Linked DNA regions of Rheinheimera salexigens. The protein of the gene in region 2 interacts with the protein of the main gene of each other region in a pairwise test. Links are inferred from orthologs where the notes say so. Each region holds a gene or a part of one and is shown on either strand. Other genes may lie near its edges. The genes, in order: rplL and trhO.

Region 1 (3,269 bases), 1.9 Mb from region 2 along the record:
CCGCATCGCGCGTTGGTGGTTCACCAGGACGCATCATACGGTAGATTTCAACAAGCGCTTCCATCTTGTTGCTACTTGGATCAATACGAATTGTCTCAGAGACATAAGCACCGTGATCTAAGTCATTAATATACAGTGTTTCAAAACTATCATAACCGGCAGTAGCCAGTGTTGCTAACAGCTCCAATGTGAGCTCTGCGTTCGCCTCGGCAATAATCTCTCCGGTTGAACGGTCAGCGTAATTTTTTGACAAGACACGGCCAACTACGTACTCATGTGGTACTTCCATCATGGTCATGCCAGTTTTTTCTAGCTGACGCACATGGCGGGCGGTGATACGGCGACCTTGTTCTACGATAATTTCGCCATCATTGTCTTTAATATCGAATGCAGCAGTTTCACCGCGCAGACGATTAGCAATCACTGCCATAAGCAGTTTGCCATCTTTAATTTCGAACTTAGTGCTTTCAAAGAAAGTTTCTAAGATTTCTTCAGTACTTAATTCTAATGCACGCAATAAGATCGTAGCCGGTAATTTACGGCGACGGTCGATACGGACAAATAAATTATCTTTGGCGTCAAATTCAAAGTCTAACCAAGAACCACGGTAAGGAATAACGCGAGCGTTATACAACACTTTACCTGATGAGTGAGTTTTGCCTCGGTCATGATCAAAGAACACACCTGGACTACGGTGTAGCTGAGAAACGATAACACGTTCAGTACCGTTAATGACAAAAGTACCATTCTCAGTCATTAGCGGGATTTCACCCATGTAAACTTCTTGCTCACGAATGTCTTTAATCGTACCTGGTGCTGCTTCTCTGTCATAAATAACCATACGCAGCTTAACGCGTAATGGCGCTGAGTATGTGACACCGCGGATCTGACATTCTTTTACATCAAATACGGGCTCCCCAATACGGTAGCTAACGTACTGCAATTCCGCGCTACCCGAGTAGCTTTTAATTGGGAAAACAGAACGGAATGCGGCTTCTAAGCCGTAGCCACCTTCCGGATCTGGCTCGATAAATTTGCTGAAAGATTCAATCTGAATCGACAACAGGTATGGCACATCCAGAACTTCCGGACGCTTGCCGAAGTCCTTACGGATACGTTTCTTCTCAGAATAAGAATAAGTCATGGGGTTCCTCAGCTTGCTGATTTTTTTCCCGACATCCATTATTGGATGTAATTGATACCAGCCATGGTAGCAACGGGGTGGGGAAATCATTGTCCCACAGCGCAAAAAGGCCGGTGATTAATTCATCACCAGCCCAGCCTACATCTCAGGCAAACAATCCAGTATAAGCCGGATTATTTAACTTCAACAGAGGCACCAGCTTCTTCAAGAATTTTCTTAAGTTCTGCTGCTTCGTCTTTAGAAACGCCTTCTTTGATAACAGCTGGAGCTGATTCAACTAAGTCTTTCGCTTCTTTCAGACCTAAACCTGTAGCGCCACGAACAGCTTTGATTACTGACACTTTATTTGCGCCAATACCAGCTAACACTACGTTAAACTCTGTTTGTTCTTCAACAGCAGCCGCTGGACCTGCAGCAGAAGCTACAGCAGCAGAGGCAGAAACGCCGAATTTTTCTTCCATTGCAGATACTAATTCAACTACATCCATTACAGACATTGCTGCGATAGCATCTAAGATTTGATCTTTAGTCACTGACATTGCTCAGATCCCTAAATTAGGGGACGAATCCCGATTAAACTTTACTATCAAACCAAACGTATTATTACGCGGCTTGCTCTTGTTTTTGGTCGCGAACCGCGGCAATTGTACGTACAAGTTTGCCGGCTGCTGCCTCTTTCATTGTGCTCATCAAGCGTGCAATAGCTTCGTCGTATGTTGGTAACGATGCTAGCAACTCGATATCCACTGTATCACCGCTGAAAGCTGCACCTTTAAGCTCAAAGTCTTTGTTCTCTTTAGCGAATTCTTTAAAAATTCGCGCTGCAGCACCTGGGTGCTCTGAAGAGAACGCAATTAACGTTGGGCCTACAAATACATCTTTCAGACACTCGAAGTCAGTGCCTTCTACTGCACGGCGTACTAATGTATTACGGACAACTTTCATCCATACACCAGCTTCACGCGCTTGCTTGCGCAGCGCAGAAATTTTGCCTACAGTGACACCACGAGCGTCTGCGACTACCGCAGATAAAGCACCTTTGGCAGCTTCCTGGACTTCAGCAACAATTGCTTTTTTGTCTTCAAGCTTAATAGCCATTGGCTCTTAACTCCTGGTTCATCTGGACATTATTGTCCAGTTTCCTACACATCGCCTTATGTTGCCATAAGGCGCGCGATTTACGGTGAGGCCAGAAGGAATCTAATTCTTCCTGGGGTCTGCACCGTCTGCGTAGGTTGTTATTTTAAGCCATAAAATTTTTATGGCACCTACGGTCTTGGACGGAAAACGCAGCCTAAACTGCATTTTCTACCCTAAAAAATGAGCGCAAGATTATAAAACAACCACTGCGCCCTGTAAAGCACTAACGATTAAACCGTAGCAGTTAATGATGCTTGGTTTAATGTTAAGCCTGCACCATGTGTAGATGAAATGGTAACTTTCTTGATGAAAACACCTTTAGCTACAGATGGTTTAGCACGCTTTAATGCTACTAATAATGATTCTAAGTTCTCTCTTAAATGATCGCTTTCGAAATCAATTTTACCGATGGTAGTATGGATAATACCATTCTTATCATTGCGGTAACGAACTTGACCAGCTTTAGCATTTTTAACAGCTTCAGCAACATTAGCAGTCACAGTGCCAGTTTTTGGATTTGGCATTAAACCACGTGGGCCTAAGATTTGACCTAACATACCAACAACGCGCATTGCGTCTGGTGATGCGATAACAACGTCAAAATCCATTACGCCTTTTTTCACTTGCTCTGCTAAATCTTCCATACCAACAATGTCAGCACCGGCAGCTTTAGCGGCTTCAGCGTTTGCGCCTTGAGTAAATACTGCAACACGAACGGTACGGCCAGTACCGTGAGGTAACACAGTAGCACCACGAACGTTTTGATCAGATTTACGCGCGTCAATACCAAGATTAACGGCTACGTCAATACTTTCTAAAAACTTACCAGCTGTTAGCTCTTTTAATAAAGCTACGGCTTCGTTGATGTCGTATTCACGAGTCGAATCTACTTTAGAGCGGATTAACTTTGCACGTTTTGTTAACTTAGCCATCGATTAACCCTCCACCTCTAAACCCATTGAACGTGCAGTACCTTCAATAGTAC
Region 2 (3,117 bases):
GTCCCAGTAACAGACATTGACATCGACATCCCCTAATTGCGTGTAATAGCCCACAGCTTGGCGTAAACTCGTTATTAGCAACATTGATCTTGAAGGCGTTAGTTAAATGCAAATGTTAATGTTATTTTTAGCGGCAAGCCTCGCCCCAGAAACCTTAGGTAATTATCAGCAACTGTTGGTTAAAGCCCAGTATTCTGAGTTAGAGCATCAAATATTGCAGCAAGATGATTACAAGGAGCATGGCGATGTGCTAGCCATTTATGCTCGGTCTTTATTTAATCAACAACGTTTAGAAGATGCTAATACCCTACTTAACTTTGCCACTGAACAATTTCCGCAACATAGTAATTTGCATTATTTAGCTGGGCTAAGCAAAATTCGTTTAGCCTCAAATGGTAATATTTTTTCTGCTAAAGATCGTGCTTTGCGTGGTGTTGGTCATTTAAACAAAGCCCTAGAGCTTGATCCTGACAATTTTGCCGCACGCCAAGCCTTAATCGATTTTTATAATGTAGCTCCAGCCGCCGCTGGGGGTGATAAAGAGCTCGCTAGATTTCATGCCGATTATTTACAGCAACATAATCCTATTCAAGCTGCGTTGGCGAACAGCAGATTACTATTAAATGATAAGAAACCGGATGAAGCATTAGCACTTATTGAGCAATATTTAACTGAACCCTATAATGCCCAGTTATTACTTAGAAAAGCCCAAATCTTAAACGAGCAAAAAAACTATGCTGAAGCGTTTAAAAACTTTCAGTTAACCGTCAAGTATGCTGAAGATTTAAACAATAAATACAGTGCTTTATACCATATAGGCCGCTTAGCCGTTATTGCCGATCAAGATGTTGATATAGGTATTACTGCGTTAGAACAATATTTAAGTTTTTATCAAGATAGCCAAAATGTCACACTCTATTGGGCAACCTTGCGTTTAGGCCAATTAATGTATCGCACTAATCAGTTAGAACGTGCCTCCGAATTAGCCGCCAGCTTAACAAACGTTGATAATATGAGTGAAGAATTTAATTTAATCTTGTTAAGTTTATTAAGTGCGTTAAAACCGAAAGAGTTTAGCGAAGAAGTAAAAGAAGAAATAATACAAGAAGTTAAACCAGCAGATATCGATAGTTAGCTCTAAATATCGATATCTGCTGTTAATGTCGTTAATTTAATCTAACTTACCATCACGGATATGTTTTTCACCGCGTTGTTTAGCAAATTCTACTTGGCGCTGCCGTTCTGCAAAAGATGCTTTTTGCTCATCAGTGGTTTTGTCAAAGCAGTGTGGACAACTTAAGCCTTTAACATAATGCTCTGATGCCATTTCCGCGACAGACAGTGGCATACGACAAGCATAACATTGGTCATAACTGCCCTGCTCTAAACCATGTTTTACAGCCACGCGCTGATCAAAAACAAAACACTCACCTTGCCATAGACTTTGCTCTTGAGGCATTTCTTCTAAATATTTAAGAATGCCACCCTCTAAATGATAAACGTCATCAAATCCCTGCTCTTTTAAAAAGGCAGTCGATTTTTCACAGCGAATACCACCGGTGCAAAACATGGCTACTTTTTTATGTTTAGTTTTATCTAGGTTTTGTGCGGCCCACTGTGGAAACTCACGAAAGGTAGTGGTATTGGGGTTAACCGCATTTTTAAAGGTGCCAATACTGACTTCATAGTCATTACGGGTATCAATAAGAATAGTATCGGGATCGGTGATTAGTTGATTCCAATCATCGCCTTTGACATAAGTGCCCACAATATGTGCTGGGTTAATGCCCTCAACGCCCATAGTGACAATTTCTTGTTTAAGCTTCACTTTGGTACGATAAAAAGCCGGTTCTTCGGCAAATGATTCTTTATAACTTAAATCAGCAAAACGCTGTTGGCTATCAAACCAAGCTTTTAAGGCATCGATATCCGCGCGTTTGGCGCATATAGTGCCGTTGATACCCTCTTCAGCTAATAATAACGTGCCTTTGACGTTGTGTTGTACCATCAGTTGATAAATGGTGTCGCGTAATTCGACATAATCAGGAAGACGAACAAATTTATACAGTGCAGCTACAATATACATACTTAACCTCTTGCAAAGCTGGATCGTAAATCCAGGGCAATTAAAATCGCGGCTATTATAACTTGCAGCCAGCTGATGGCAAGTCTAGCGTTAGTAGGCTTAGGCGTTTACAAAACTACTAAAAATTAAATGCAATGCTAAAGCCAATAACAACAAGCCCATCGCGCGGTCAAACCAATACCCTTTTGCCAATAAAAATCTGCGCACTTTTTGCCGAGTTAATATTAATGATAAAAAGCTAAACCATAGCGCAGTAGCCACGGCCATATAGAGGCCGTAAATTAACTTATATTCTAGCGGTGTGGTTGGCGCGATAATAACGGCAAATAACGACAGAAAAAACAAGGTTGCTTTAGGATTTAAACCGTTAGTAATAAAGCCGGCAATAAAAGCTTTGCGAACAGAAGGTGCTGCGTGTAATGAAGCTGCAGCAGGATCGGTGCTCGCAGCGCTTGTTTCAACGCTAGGCTTTGAGCGTAGTGCTTGGATGCCGATATAAGCCAAATACAGCGCGGCTACGACACTAAGTAGTTGAAATAACCAAGGCGTGGTTTGAATTAACACCCCGATGCCAATCAATGAATAAGTCACATGTAATAAAATAGCACTGCCAATACCTATACTGGCGGCTATCGCGGCTTTTACGCCATAACGTACCGCATAACGCAGCACTATCGCAAAATCAGGGCCAGGGCTGGCCACTGCCATTAAATGTACCGTTGCAATAACGAAAAATTCTGGCCAAAAGCTCATGAGTACTCACTAATTAGAATAGTAGAAATTAAAACTGCAGCAGCATTTCGGCTGCGCTACACAGGCATACATTTTCGCATATTGGACAGTCATAACCGACTGTTTCTGATAAATGACGCCAACGTTGTGGGTGAATGGCTAGTACGTTGCCGCCGGCTTGACTAAAATAACGCTCTGCGGCATTACCCGGACACTCCCGCCAAATATGGGCTAGTCCTGCTTTAGCACCTTGCTGTTTAAGAACAGCTACAGATTTTGCCAGTAGTGTACTGGCAATA

Evidence for each region.
Region 1: the proteins of trhO (region 2) and rplL interact in binary tests that used the Escherichia coli proteins (3 or more experiments, as listed by UniProt). The link is inferred for Rheinheimera salexigens from one-to-one orthologs.

Annotation. Positions count from the first base shown.
Region 1 is NZ_MKEK01000001.1:29,825-33,093, forward strand. Bases 1-2,939 are described here. They hold rplL (50S ribosomal protein L7/L12), read right to left. Parts: upstream 1,684-2,939; coding sequence 1,318-1,683; downstream 1-1,317. Other genes in these bases: rpoB (DNA-directed RNA polymerase subunit beta), read right to left, coding at 1-1,144; rplJ (50S ribosomal protein L10), read right to left, coding at 1,748-2,242; rplA (50S ribosomal protein L1), read right to left, coding at 2,515-2,939. Also shown: more of rplA, read right to left, coding at 2,940-3,216; rplK (50S ribosomal protein L11), read right to left, coding at 3,220-3,269. UniProt on the Escherichia coli protein: The binding site for several of the GTPase factors involved in protein synthesis (IF-2, EF-Tu, EF-G and RF3). Is thus essential for accurate translation.
Region 2 is NZ_MKEK01000001.1:1,911,389-1,914,505, reverse strand. Bases 130-2,916 are described here. They hold trhO (oxygen-dependent tRNA uridine(34) hydroxylase TrhO), read right to left. Parts: upstream 2,087-2,916; coding sequence 1,172-2,086; downstream 130-1,171. Other genes in these bases: BI198_RS08730 (GNAT family N-acetyltransferase), read right to left, coding at 2,868-2,916; BI198_RS08735 (LysE family translocator), read right to left, coding at 2,186-2,839; BI198_RS08745 (tetratricopeptide repeat protein), read left to right, coding at 130-1,135. In the rest of the region: class I ribonucleotide reductase maintenance protein YfaE, read left to right, coding at 1-36; more of BI198_RS08745, read left to right, coding at 107-129; more of BI198_RS08730, read right to left, coding at 2,917-3,117. UniProt on the Escherichia coli protein: Catalyzes oxygen-dependent 5-hydroxyuridine (ho5U) modification at position 34 in tRNAs, the first step in 5-carboxymethoxyuridine (cmo5U) biosynthesis.